One region of the Streptomyces sp. WAC00040 genome, then DNA from elsewhere that is predicted to be linked to it. Evidence: predicted binding sites of a transcription regulator. Region 1 holds the regulator's gene; the other holds the start of a gene.
What was found. Region 1 encodes HspR, which represses chaperone genes until heat shock. Its sites were predicted from a motif close to TTGAGNNNNNNNNNCTCAA; they were not measured.
Positions count from the first base shown of each region.

Region 2: a site for HspR is predicted at 4,082-4,100, ahead of lon (endopeptidase La). Genes of this name have one in related genera too.

Region 1 covers NZ_JAKQZE010000001.1:1,876,951-1,883,998, forward strand. The annotation lists gene MDN94_RS08660 ((Fe-S)-binding protein) at 1-233, opposite strand, end outside; gene MDN94_RS08665 (sugar transferase) at 359-910, opposite strand; gene dnaK (molecular chaperone DnaK) at 1,171-3,027, shown strand; gene grpE (nucleotide exchange factor GrpE) at 3,024-3,677, shown strand; gene dnaJ (molecular chaperone DnaJ) at 3,708-4,886, shown strand; gene MDN94_RS08685 (heat shock protein transcriptional repressor HspR) at 4,888-5,337, shown strand; gene MDN94_RS08690 (helix-turn-helix transcriptional regulator) at 5,434-6,417, opposite strand; gene MDN94_RS08695 (hypothetical protein) at 6,546-6,764, shown strand; gene MDN94_RS08700 (Rieske (2Fe-2S) protein) at 6,761-7,048, shown strand, end outside.
Region 2 covers NZ_JAKQZE010000001.1:3,085,591-3,092,638, forward strand. The annotation lists gene MDN94_RS14470 (HAMP domain-containing sensor histidine kinase) at 1-726, opposite strand, end outside; gene MDN94_RS14475 (response regulator transcription factor) at 723-1,460, opposite strand; gene MDN94_RS14480 (spermidine synthase) at 1,564-2,259, opposite strand; gene MDN94_RS14485 (GNAT family N-acetyltransferase) at 2,418-3,059, opposite strand; gene MDN94_RS14490 (nucleotidyltransferase domain-containing protein) at 3,171-3,983, opposite strand; gene lon (endopeptidase La) at 4,123-6,534, shown strand; gene MDN94_RS14500 (pentapeptide repeat-containing protein) at 6,669-7,048, shown strand, end outside.

The DNA of each region.
Region 1 (7,048 bases):
ATCGCGACGAACCAGTGGGCGATGCCGACGATGCCCCATCGGTTCATCCGCGTATGACCGAGGAACTCCCTGACCAGGGTCACGCTGCGCTGGTAGGGGTTGTCGGTCCGGGTGCCGGCGGGCACCGGCTGCCCCAGCTTGAAGTAGCGCACGAACTGGCCGATGGCGCGGGCGAGCAGCGCAACGCCCACCACGGTCAGGGTCAGCGACACGATGATCGCGGCGAGTTGCATGGAGGCTCCTCGGGCCTGCGAGGGTGGAGGACTAGGTACTACTAAGCGGTAACTTATTCAGCCCGAGCTGAGACTACCCACTTATTCCGCCGCACTGTAGCCACGCAGGCGGTGATCTGTGTCGCTCAGGCGACCCTGACCGGGGTCACCGGGGCGGCATGGGCGACGCGTCGTCCGGCGACCGCCACGGGCACTGTGCGGGCCAGGATCACCAGGTCGAGTCCCAGCCAGTGCTGCTCCACATAATGCAGGTCCAGCACGGTCATTTCCTCCCAGGGCAGCTCCGAGCGCCCGCCGACCTGCCACAGGCCCGTCATTCCGGGCCGTACGGCGAGCCGGACGCGCTCGGGCCCGCGCCCGTCGCGAGCGGCGTCCGGTGCCAGCGGGAGCGGCCCCACCAGGGACATCTCGCCGCGGACCACGTTGAGCAGCTGGGGGAGCCGGTCCGTGAAGTGGCGGCGCAGCGCCCGGCCCACCGTCGTGACGCGGCCCGCGCACCTCGTCCGGAACGTGAACATGGTGAAGGTGCGGCCGCCGAGGCCCACGCGGTGGTGGCGCTCCAGTACGGGGCCGGTCGTGGTCAGCGCCACGGCGGCCGAGGCGGCCAGCAGTGCCGGGGACAGCGCCAGCAGCAGGAGCAGGGCGCCCGTCAGATCGAGGGCTCGCTTTGCCGACATGGGGAGCACCCTTCTCGTCCGTGGCCGGCGGTCGTTTCCTGACGGGGCTCTTGGCCGCATTGACAGTTCTTGACCGCTTTTTTCGGATATGACTCTTCCAGATGTACGTCCGCCGCAGGGCGCGCCACGCGCGCGGTCAAGAGCTGCACGTAAGGACGGGATAAAACTTGAGCCGCCTCGACTCAGGTTGGTTGACTCGGTCCAACGGGTGAGGCATCCTTGAGCCAGTTCCACTCAAGTCAGTTGTTGGAGGAATCGAAATGGCACGTGCGGTCGGCATCGACCTGGGCACGACTAACTCCGTCGTCAGCGTTCTGGAGGGCGGCGAGCCCACCGTCATCACCAACGCCGAGGGTGCCAGGACCACGCCGTCCGTCGTCGCCTTCGCGAAGAACGGTGAGGTGCTGGTCGGCGAGGTGGCCAAGCGTCAGGCGGTCACCAACGTCGATCGGACCATTCGGTCCGTCAAGCGCCACATGGGCACGGACTGGAAGATCGAGCTCGACGGGAAGAACTTCAACCCGCAGCAGATGAGCGCGTTCATCCTGCAGAAGCTGAAGCGGGACGCGGAGTCCTACCTGGGCGAGAAGGTCACCGACGCGGTGATCACCGTCCCCGCGTACTTCAACGACTCCGAGCGCCAGGCGACCAAGGAGGCCGGTGAGATCGCGGGCCTCAACGTCCTGCGCATCGTCAACGAGCCCACCGCGGCGGCCCTGGCCTACGGCCTGGACAAGGACGACCAGACGATCCTCGTCTTCGACCTCGGTGGCGGCACCTTCGACGTCTCCCTGCTCGAGATCGGCGACGGCGTCGTCGAGGTGAAGGCCACCAACGGCGACAACCACCTCGGTGGTGACGACTGGGACCAGCGCGTCGTCGACTACCTGGTGAAGCAGTTCGCCAACGGGCACGGCGTCGACCTGTCCAAGGACAAGATGGCTCTCCAGCGTCTCCGCGAAGCCGCGGAGAAGGCCAAGATCGAGCTGTCGTCCTCGACCGAGACGTCGATCAACCTGCCCTACATCACGGCCTCCGCCGAGGGCCCGCTGCACCTGGACGAGAAGCTCACCCGCGCCCAGTTCCAGCAGCTGACGTCCGACCTGCTCGAGCGCTGCAAGACCCCGTTCCACAACGTCATCAAGGACGCCGGCATCGCGCTGTCCGAGATCGACCACGTGGTCCTGGTCGGCGGCTCGACCCGTATGCCCGCCGTCGCCGAGCTCGTCAAGGAGCTCACCGGCGGCAAGGACGCCAACAAGGGCGTGAACCCGGACGAGGTCGTCGCCATCGGCGCCTCCCTCCAGGCCGGTGTCCTCAAGGGTGAGGTCAAGGACGTCCTGCTCCTCGACGTGACCCCGCTGTCCCTCGGTATCGAGACCAAGGGCGGCATCATGACCAAGCTCATCGAGCGCAACACCACGATCCCGACCAAGCGGTCCGAGATCTTCACGACGGCCGAGGACAACCAGCCGTCCGTGCAGATCCAGGTCTACCAGGGCGAGCGCGAGATCGCGGCGTACAACAAGAAGCTCGGGATGTTCGAGCTGACCGGTCTGCCGCCGGCCCCGCGCGGGGTGCCGCAGATCGAGGTCTCCTTCGACATCGACGCCAACGGCATCATGCACGTGACCGCGAAGGACCTCGGCACGGGCAAGGAGCAGAAGATGACCGTCACCGGCGGCTCCTCGCTGCCGAAGGACGAGGTCGACCGGATGCGCCAGGAGGCCGAGCAGTACGCGGACGAGGACCACCGTCGCCGCGAGGCCGCCGAGACCCGTAACCAGGGTGAGCAGCTCGTCTACCAGACCGAGAAGTTCCTCAAGGACAACGAGGACAAGGTCCCCGGCGAGGTGAAGACCGAGGTCGAGACGGCTCTCACCGAGCTGAAGGAGAAGCTCAAGGGCGAGGACACGGCCGAGATCCGTACCGCCACGGAGAAGGTCGCCGCGGTCAGCCAGAAGCTCGGCCAGGCCATGTACGCCAACGCCGCGCCCGAGGGCGCAGCCGCGGGTGCCGGCGCCGAGGGCCAGGCCGGTGCCGGCCAGGCCGACGACGACGTCGTCGACGCCGAGATCGTCGACGAGGACAAGCCGAAGAAGGACGGTGCCGCGTGACCGAGGAGACCCCGGGCTTCGAGGAGAAGCCCGACGTCCCCTCCGGCGCCACACCTGACGACGCCGCCGAGTCCGCCGAGACCTCCTCCGAGCAGGAGGGCCCGGCGGCCCCGGCAGGGGACGCAGCAAAGATCGCCGGCCTGACGGCGCAGCTGGACCAGACGCGTACCGCCCTCAACGAGCGGACCGCCGACCTCCAGCGGCTCCAGGCCGAGTACCAGAACTACCGCCGGCGCGTGGAGCGCGACAGGGTCACGGTCAAGGAGATCGCCACGGCGACGCTGCTGACCGAGCTCCTGCCCGTGCTCGACGACATCGGCCGCGCCCGGGAGCACGGGGAGTTGGTGGGCGGGTTCAAGTCGGTGGCCGAGTCCCTCGAGACGGCCGCCGCCAAGATGGGCCTGCAGCAGTTCGGCAAGGAGGGCGAGCCCTTCGACCCGACCATCCACGAGGCCCTGATGCACTCGTACGCACCGGATGTCACGGAGACGACGTGCGTCGCCGTGCTCCAGCCGGGGTACCGCATCGGCGAGCGCACGATCCGCCCGGCGCGGGTCGCGGTGGCCGAGCCCCAGCCGGGCGCGGCTCCCGCGGCGCAGAAGGAAGAGAAGTCGGCCGACGAGGAGAGCGGTGGCCCCGAGGAGGGCTGACGCAGGAAACGTCCGGAAGGAGGGACGTCGATGAGCACGAAGGACTTCGTCGAGAAGGACTACTACAAGGTTCTCGGCGTCCCCAAGGACGCCACAGAGGCCGAGATCAAGAAGGCGTACCGGAAGCTCGCCCGCGAGTTCCACCCGGACGCCAACAAGGGTGACGCGAAGGCCGAGGAGCGCTTCAAGGAGATCTCCGAGGCCAACGACATCCTCGGCGACCCTAAACGGCGCAAGGAGTACGACGACGCCCGCGCCCTGTTCGGCAACGGCGGCTTCCGCGCTCCGGGCGCCGGCGGTCCCGGCGGCACCTTCAACTTCGACCTGGGCGACCTCTTCGGAGGCGCCCCGGGCGGCGGCCAGGCCGGCGGCTTCGGCGGCGGCCTGGGGGACGTGTTCGGCGGCCTGTTCAACCGGGGCGCCGGCCCGGGCACGCGCACCCAGCCGCGCCGCGGACAGGACATCGAGTCCGAGGTGACGCTCAGCTTCACCGAGGCGGTGGACGGGGCCACGGTCCCCCTGCGGATGTCCAGCTCGGCCGCGTGCAAGGCATGCTCCGGCACCGGTGACAAGAACGGCACGCCCCGGGTGTGCCCGACCTGCGTCGGTACCGGCCAGGTCTCCCGCGGCGGCAGCGGTTCCTTCTCGCTGACGGACCCGTGCGTGGACTGCAAGGGCCGCGGGCTCATCGCCCAGGACCCGTGCGACGTCTGCAAGGGCAGCGGACGGGCACGCTCTTCGCGCACCATGCAGGTCCGCATCCCCGCGGGGGTCTTTGACGGGCAGCGGATCCGGCTGCGCGGCAAGGGCGCTCCCGGCGAGCGCGGCGGCCCGGCCGGTGACCTGTACGTCGTCGTCCACGTCGACGCGCACCCGGTCTTCGGCCGCAAGGGCGACAACCTCACCGTCACGGTGCCGGTCTCCTTCACGGAGGCTGCGCTCGGCGGCGAGATCAGGGTCCCCACGCTCGGCGGCCCGCCGGTCACGCTGAAGCTGCCCGCCGGCACGCCCGCCGGGCGCACCATGCGAGCCCGCGGCAAGGGCGCCGTCCGCAAGGACGGCACCCGCGGCGACCTGCTGGTGACCGTCGAGGTGGCCGTGCCCGGCGAGCTCGGCGACAAGGCCAGGGAAGCGCTGGAGGCCTACCGCGAAGCCACCGCGGACGAGGATCCGCGGGCGGAGTTGTTCCAGGCCGCGAAGGGAGCTTGATATGGACCGGTCGGGGCGCAGTCGCAACCCGTACGAACTGACCGACGAGTCGCCGGTGTACGTCATCTCGGTCGCCGCGCAGCTGTCGGGCCTGCATCCGCAGACCCTGCGGCAGTACGACCGGCTGGGTCTCGTCTCGCCCGACCGCACGGCCGGCCGCGGCAGGCGTTACTCGGCCCGGGACATCGAACTGTTGCGTACGGTGCAGCAGTTGTCGCAGGACGAGGGCATCAACCTGGCCGGCATCAAGCGGATCATCGAACTGGAGAACCAGGTCGCGGCTCTGCAGCAGCGGGTCGCGGAGCTGTCGTCGGCCCTCGACGGCGCGGCGGCGGCCATGCAGCAGCGCGAGGCGCAGGTCCACGCTTCCTACCGGCGCGATCTCGTGCCGTACCAGGACGTCCAGCAGGCGAGCGCGCTGGTCGTCTGGCGGCCCAAGCGGCCGGAGTAGTCGCGGGACCCCGCGTCGGGGCGGCCCGGGCCGCCCCGGACGCCCGAAGGGCCGGGAGGCACTGCCTCCCGGCCCTTCACGTCTGTCCGGCCGGATTCAGCGGCTCTCGTCCAGGATTCCCGACTGGGCGATCAGGTAGCCGAGTTGGGCGCGGCTGCCGCTGCCGAGCGTGGCGTTCAGTTTGGCGATGTGGGCGCGGCAGGTGCGCACGTTCATCCCGAGGCGGCGGGCGATGGAGTCGTCGACGTGTCCTTCGACGAGCAGTTTGGCGATGGAGCGCTGCACGCTGGTGATGCCGTCCAGCTCGGGCGCGTAGGACAGTTGCTCCTCCCACGGTGTGGCGTGGAGCCAGAACTGCTCGAAGACGCCCACGAGATAGCGCACGAGCCCTTCGTGGCGCAGTTCCAGTGCGACCTGCCGGTCGCTGCGGGCGGGTACGAAGGCCACCTTGCGGTCGACGATGATCAGGCGGTCGATGATCTCCTCGAGCGTGCGGACCTCCACGCCGTAGGGACTGACCCGTTCGACATAGGCCAGTGTCGAGGGGTGGTGGCGGGCCGTGTGCTGGTACAGCGTGCGCATCTTCACGCCGTTCTTCAGCAGCGGCTCCGCCCGGCGCAGACCGTGCTCCAGGGTGTCCGGACGCCGTCCGCTGCCGGGCTGCACGGTGAGGAGTTCCTCGGCGCACTCGGCGGTGACCCGGTCCAGGGCCGCGTTGATGAGGCCCAGGCCCTCGAGCACGGTGATGGCGTGTCTGGTCGACAGGTCCTGGGCGGTCAGGGTCATGAACGGCTCGAACGTGCCGACGATGGACAGGGCGAGCTGCCGGCGCTCCTGGATCTCCCTTTCGATGGGGTGAATCAGCTGGTTGAGTGCGAGTGACGGCGGGACCGGGCGGAGCCAGCCGGCGTCGTCGGGATCGGGGCGCAGCAGGGCGAGATCCAGCAGGCAGGGTGCGCTCCCGGCCTCTGACCGGGAAACCTGGCCGGTACGCAATGCCGTTGCGTAGAGATTCTTCCCTGCTTCGCATAGTTCGCCTGCACTGTGGCTATGCCCGACATTGTCCTTGTTCGACGCCATTTGACACCCCCTCAGGGTCCTGAATTACAGGAACATGATGCCTGTGGTCGCTGGTGGAAGCATTCGGTGTGAGACATCGTCTTAGACGCGGGGGGAGGGTATTGGACAGAATGGGGTGGAGATCCTCCATGAACAGGACGCTTCGCATACTTGGCGCACTTGCTGTTGCCGCAGCCGCGTTCAGTGTTCTAGGGACGAGTGGTGAGCCGACGTGGGAGTCAGAGCCGGCGCACACGGTGATTGCCGGTGAGCCGACCTGGGAGTCGGAGTCTGCGGGTGCGGTGATCGCGGGCGCCGACGAACTCACGTGGGAGATCGCTCCCGTGGACGCGGGCGCGGGCGCATGACCATCCCGCCGGATGATCGCGTGTTCCGGCGGGAGATGGCGACGGCTTACAGGTCCGGGTGGCATTTCATCGACCTCGTCACGGCGATTCCGCACCGTGGCGACTCGTTGATGGTCACCCTGTTCGGTGAGCCGATCGTCGTCGCGCGCGAGGAGGACGAGGATGTCCGTGCCTACCGCTGTCTTCGCCGGCCCCGAGGGGCTCCTCAGCCCGTCCGCTGTGCCATCCGGTACGGCATGATTTTTGTCAATCTCGACCAGCGTGACCACCAGCTGGCCGAGCCG
Region 2 (7,048 bases), 1.2 Mb from region 1:
GTCCGGCGGGGAGACGTCCAGGTGGAGATGGACGTCGGTGCGGGTGTGATGGCCCGATCCGGAGGCCAGGTTGCGTCGCGAGGAGGCGAGATTGGCCTCCTTCAGCACCCCCGACAGATAGGGCCAGACCTCGAAGCGCCGGGCCTTCAGCGGCAGCACGCCGTTGTCGAGCCGGGACAGGTCGAGCAGTGTCTCCACCAGGCGGCCGAGGCGCTCCGTCTGCTTCAGCGCCGTCCGCATCGTCTCCGGGTCGGCGGCGGAGACCCCGTCGACGACGTTCTCCAGCACGGCGCGCAGCGCGGCGATGGGGGTGCGCAGCTCGTGCGAGACGTTGGCGACGAGCTCCTTGCGATGCCGGTCCACGGCCTCGAGGTCGTCGGCCATGCGGTTGATCGTGGAGGCTAGGTCGCCGAGCTCGTCCCGCCGGTCGGCGCCGCGTACCCGGCGGGTGTAGTCGCCGTGGGATATGCCCTTGGCGACCGTGTTCATCTCGTCCAGCGGGGCGGTCAGGCCGTGCGCCACGAACTGCGTGATCAGCAGGGTCGCGATGATCGTGAAGACCGTGATGAAACGCACCTCGGTCTTGCTGTGGAACGCCATCAGCATCAGACCGGTGGTGATGAAGACCGAGACCACGACGAGCGTGCTGAGTTTGGTCTTGATCGATATCGTGATGGACGCGGTACTCAGCCGCCCCGGTCCACCGCCCGGCCGCCGCCGTTTCATGGCGCCGGCGTCTCCAGCGCGTACCCGACCCCGTGGACGGTGCGGATGCGCTCGGCGCCGATCTTGCGGCGCAGCGCCTTGATGTGGCTGTCGACCGTGCGGGTCCCGGAGGCGTCCGCCCAGTCCCACACCTCGGCGAGCAACTGCTCACGGGAGAGGACGGCGCGCGGCGTGTTCGCGAGGCACACCAGCAGGTCGAACTCGGTGGGCGTCAGATGGACGTCCTCCGCCCGGACCCTTACACGGCGCTGAGCGTGGTCGATCTCGAGCTCGCCGAGGCGCAGGATGCCGCTGCGGGGTGTCACCGCGGCGAGCGCGGCACGCTCCACGCGGCGCAGCAGGACGTGCACCCTGGCCGCGAGCTCCCGCATCGAGAAGGGCTTGGTCATGTAGTCGTCGGCGCCGACGCCCAGCCCGACGAGCATGTCCGTCTCATCGTCACGGGCCGTGAGCATCAGCACCGGAACGGGCCGCTGCGCCTGGACCCGGCGGCAGACCTCCAGCCCGTCGAAGCCGGGCAGCATCACATCGAGGACCATCAGGTCCGGCTGCCAGGCGTCCGCGGCGTCGACGGCGGCAGGGCCGTCCAGTGCCGTCTGCACCAGGAAGCCCTCCGCCCGCAGCCGTGCGGCGATGGCGTCGACGATCGTCGCGTCGTCCTCGACCACCAGCACCCGGCGCTGGGCCCCGGGTGTGGCCGCGACGCCGTTTTGCGTGGTGTGTGTCTGCTCCATCGCCCCGCCCTTGTACGCGTTCTCTGCGAGCTGCATGTGGATCCGGTTCGAAGGTAGATCCCGTGTGTAGTCCAGCAGCGTAAAGGCAGCGACGGCGTCCCGGCTACGCAGGGCGAACGCCGAGGTGGACCACGTCCGGTACGCCTCGGGCAAGGCGGATCTCTTCGGTCCTTACCCCAGTGAACCCGGCATTCCGCAACGCGTCCTCAAAGCTGGTGGACGGCTTCGCGGACCATACGGCCAGCACCCCGCCGGGGTCCAACGCGCCTTTGCACGCCTCGAGTCCGGACGGCGAGTAGAGATCACCGTTGTCCTCGGTGACCGTCCAGTCGGGCCCGTTGTCGATGTCGAGGCACAGAGCGTCATAACGGTCCGTGGTCGAGCGGAGGTACTCGAGGAGATCCGTGTGAAGGATCAGGCAGCGCGGGTCGCCGAGGGCGTCGCCGGAGATCGCGGCGAGCGGGCCGCCGCGGTGCCAGTCGATGACGGCCTCCTCCCTCTCCACCACGGCGATCCGCCGCCAGGACGGGTCGGTGGCGGCGTGGGCGAACGAGAAGCCGACCCCGAGGCCGCCGATGAGGAGGCGGGGCGCCACGTTCCCGGTGCCGATCGCCCGGCGTGCGGCGTCGACCAGCAGCCGCTCCGACCTCCCGTCGGAGGTGTCCATCAGGAAGCAGCCGTTCGCGATGATCTCGTACACCGACTCTTCACCGGACTCCCGCCTGCGCAGCACGATCTCGCCACAGGATCCCTCCCGTCGGTCGACGGTGACAGGGGCGTCTGCGGCGGGGAACGGCATGGTTCTCGACCTCCGGGCGGCTGTGCGGGACGACACGGATCGCTACCCCATCTTGGCCGGGCCGATGTGAGGGGGACAAACCGATTTGCGGCCACGGGGGGTGGGCGCGCCCGCGTCGGTGCGGGTTCTTGAAGCCTCCGTCCCGGTGCGGGGCGCGGTCATGCCGGCCGGTGATACAGGCTGACCAGCGGTGCGTGGGTGTGCCAGCCCAGGGACTCGTAGAGCGCCCGGCCGTCCGGTGTGCCGCCCAGTACACCGACGCGGGCCCCGTGGTCGAGGGCGGCGTTGTGGAGCGTGTTCACCACCAGCCGGCCGAGGCCCCTGCGGCGGTGCTCGGGCGCGGTCTCCACCTGGTCTACGACGGCCGTGCGCCCGGTGGGGGCGACTTGGGCGCGCGCCGCGAACGACCCGTCAGGCCCCACGACCAGGGCCCGCACGACACCGCCGCGCGTCCAGGTCCTCAACGTGTAACCGGCGGGCACCGTGGTCGGGGTGCGGCGCAGCTCGGTGGACATCAGCCAGCCGGGCTCGTCGACGGCCCACGCGGGGCCCGCCCATTCGAGGACGCGGACGGGGTCGGCGAAGACCTTCAGCCAGACCGTCGGCGCGGCCACCTCCGCGGCGACCTTGCGCACGGTTGCCTCGTCGTCCGAGGTGAGGACATGACGGGTGGCGTGCTTGACCTGTCCGACGTCCACCGTGAAGCCCCACGGTCTGGGCGTGGGGTCGGCCGCGCCGCGCGAGACGACCCAGCCGTGGACCCATGCGTGGACGATCTCCGCGGTCGACGGGAACGGCATCCGGGAACTCCTCAAGCGAGTAAGTAATAGATGAAGTGCTCTTTTGGATATTACACAGTGGGAGGGCGGGTGATCGCGACCTGATTCCGAGGTGATGTGGGTCACGCACGGTCACGGTGCCGGCCGGGCCGCCTTGGTCCCGTGAGTCGCCGTGTACTCCGCGGCCATCCACGGCCCCAGCTCCTGGACCAGCGTGCGGATCACCGCCTCGTCCTGCGTCGGGCGGCGGGCGGCCGCGGCGGCCAGCCGCATTTGGTCGGCCCGCTGCGGGTAATGGCCGGCGAACAGCTCCGCCTGTGCATCCAGGTCGCTGGTCCAGCCGCCCCAGCGGGGCATGACCAGTGTGAATCCGGACCGTACGAGCCGCCGTGCGGCCGTCCGGCACAGCGCGCGCCGGTCGGCGTCCGTCACGGCGTCGCGCAGCCGGGTGCGCCAGCGAGGCAGGAGGAGGTCCAGGTCGCCGTTGGTCTCGCGTGCCAGTAGTGACGTGGGGTACTGGGCGGGAAGGTGGGCGGCGAGGTCTTCGCCGGTCAGCAGGGTGCACAGGCAGGAGATGAAGAAGCCCAGGTCGTACCGCTCGGCCTCGGTGAGTGCCGCATCGACGCCGACCAGCAGGATGCCGGCGCCGTCGATCGCGTCGAACTCCCCGTCGAGCACCGCCTCCGTCGCGTCGGCGTCCGCCCGGTCCCTGTCCGTGGGCTCCGTGTGCAGGACCAGCAGCAGGTCGAGGTCCGAGGCTCCGGGGACGGCGGTGCCACGCGGGATGCTCCCGTAGAGATAGGCGCTGTGCAGCCTGCCGTCGCCGAAACGGCCGGCGATCTCCGTGCCGGCGGCGGCCACCACCGGCGCGAAGGCCGGGGTCACGCGGTCGAGCGCACCCTCGCGTGCGATGGTCCCGTCCGGGTTCAGCCCTTTGCTGTCCATCGGGTCACTGTCGCCCTGTCCGGGTCCTGTCGCCCACCGGATTTCGCCGATCGCTCAGAGCGAACAGCCGCCGGGGAACAATCAAGGGCTCATGACCATTGAGTCGGTACAGCTCAACTTGACTGCCTAAGGGGAGATCATGGCTGCCGATATCAAGGCGAACTCACCGCTCACACTGCCCGTTCTGCCGCTCGACGACGAGGTCGTGCTGCCCGGCATGGTCGTGCCGCTCGACCTGTCCGACACCGAGGTGCGGGCCGCGGTCGAGGCCGCCCAGGCTGCCGCCCGGCCCTCCGGCAACAAGCCGAAGGTGCTGCTCGTTCCCCGCGTCGACGGCACCTACGCCGCGACCGGTGTGCTCGGGACCGTCGAACAGGTCGGCCGGCTCTCCGACGGCGACCCCGGTGCGCTGATCCGCGGCGTCGGCCGCGTCCGTATCGGCGCCGGCACGACGGGACCCGGCGCGGCGCTGTGGGTGGAGGGGACCGTGGTCGAGGAGACCGTGCCCGACCCCCTGCCCGGCGCGGTGACCGAACTGGTCAAGGAGTACAAGGCACTCGCCACCGACTGGCTGAAGAAGCGCGGCGCCTGGCAGGTCGTCGACCGCGTCCAGCAGATCGACGGCATCTCGCAGCTCGCGGACAACTCCGGCTACTCACCCTTCCTGACCACGGCTCAGAAGATCGAGCTGCTGGAGACCAAGGACCCGGTCGCCCGTCTGAAGCTCGCCACCGAGCAACTGCGCGAGCACCTCGCCGAGCAGGACGTGGCCGAGTCCATCGCCAAGGACGTCCAGGAAGGCGTCGACAAGCAGCAACGCGAGTTCCTGCTGCGCCGTCAGCTGGACGCGGTGCGCAAGGAGCTGCGCGAGCTCAACGGCCAGGACGGCGAGGACGAGTCCGACGACTACCGGGCCCGCGTGGAGGCGGCCGACCTGCCGGAGAAGGTCAGGGAAGCCGCGCTCAAGGAGGTCGAGAAGCTGGAGCGGGCCTCCGACCAGAGCCCCGAGGGCAGCTGGATCCGCACCTGGCTCGACACCGTCCTCGAACTGCCGTGGAACGAGCGTACGGAGGACTCGTACGACATCCAGGGCGCGAAGAGCGTCCTGGACGCCGAGCACGCGGGTCTGCAGGACGTGAAGGAGCGGATCACCGAGTACCTGGCGGTGCGCAAGCGGCGTTCCGAGCGGGGGCTGGGCGTGGTCGGCGGGCGGCGCGGGGGCGCGGTGCTCGCGCTCGTCGGCCCGCCCGGTGTCGGAAAGACCAGCCTCGGCGAGTCCGTGGCTCACGCCATGGGACGCAAGTTCGTCCGCGTCGCGCTCGGCGGCGTACGGGACGAGGCCGAGATCCGCGGCCACCGCCGTACGTACGTCGGCGCGCTGCCGGGACGGATCGTGCGTGCGATCAAGGAGGCCGGCTCGATGAACCCGGTCGTCCTGCTCGACGAGATCGACAAGGTCGGCTCCGACTTCCGCGGCGACCCCGCGGCGGCCCTGCTCGAGGTCCTCGACCCCGCGCAGAACCACACCTTCCGCGACCACTACCTCGAGGTGGAGCTCGACCTCAGCGATGTGGTCTTCCTCGCCACCGCCAATGTGCTGGAGGCCATCCCGGAGGCGCTGCTCGACCGTATGGAGCTGGTGCGCCTGGACGGCTACACGGAGGACGAGAAGGTCGTCATCGCCCGTGACCACCTCGTGCCGCGCCAGCTGGAACGGGCGGGACTCGAGACCGGCGAGGTGACGCTCGACGACTCCGCGCTGCGCAAGCTGGCGGGCGAGTACACCCGCGAGGCCGGTGTGCGGAACCTGGAGCGGTCCATCGCGCGGCTGCTGCGGAAGGTCGCCGCGCAGCACGAGCTGGGGGACCGGGAGCTGCCGTTCACCGTCACGCACGAGGAGTTGCGCGGGCTCATCGGCCGACCCCACCACGTGCCCGAGTCCGCCCAGGACCCGGCCGAGCGCCGCACCGCGGTGCCCGGCGTGGCCACCGGTCTGGCCGTGACCGGCGCGGGCGGCGACGTCCTGTTCGTTGAGGCGTCGCTCGCCGACCCGGAGACCGGTGCCGCGGGGCTGACCCTGACCGGTCAGCTCGGCGACGTGATGAAGGAGTCCGCGCAGATCGCGCTGAGCTTCCTGCGCTCGCACGGAGCCGAGCTCGAACTGCCGGTCGCAGATCTCAAGGACCGGGGCGTGCACATCCACTTCCCGGCGGGCGCGGTGCCAAAGGACGGGCCGAGCGCGGGCATCACGATGAGCACGGCGCTCGCGTCGCTGCTCTCCGGACGCCAGGTGCGTACGGACGTGGCGATGACCGGCGAGGTCTCGCTCACCGGCCGGGTGCTGCCCATCGGCGGCGTGAAGCAGAAGCTGCTCGCCGCCCACCGGGCGGGCATCACCACTGTCGTGATCCCGAAGCGCAACGAGCCCGACCTGGACGACGTCCCGGCGGAGATCCTCGAGAAGCTCGAGATCCACCCGGTGACCGATGTCCGGCAGGTGCTCGAGATCGCGCTGTCCTCGGCGGACGTGCCGGTGACCGCGGCGGCCTGACCCGCGCGGAGGGGGGGCCCGGCGGTGGATCAACACCGCCGGGCCCCTCCCTCCGCCCGCCGCGCAGCGGCGCTCTGCGTCTGCCCTCGGCCGCCGCATTCCGGGGCGTTCCGCAGGTCCCGCACAATGGACGGATGAAGACCCTGGGTGCCGACTGCGAGAACTGCTTCGGCCTGTGCTGTGTGGCGCTGCCCTTCGCCGCCTCCGCCGACTTCGCAGTGAGCAAGGAGGCCGGCAAGCCCTGCGCGAACCTGCGCACCGACTTCGGCTGCGGCATCCACGCCCGCCTGCGGGACAGCGGCTACTCGGGCTGCACCGTCTACGACTGCTTCGGCGCGGGCCAGCAGGTCTCGCAGATCACCTACGGCGGGACGAGCTGGCGTGAGGCCCCGGACACGGCCCGGGAGATGTTCGAGGTCTTCCCCGTCGTACGGCAGCTGCACGAACTGCTCTGGTACGTGGCCCAGGCGCTGACGCTGGACGCCGCCCGCGAACTCCATGGGAAGCTGCGCCG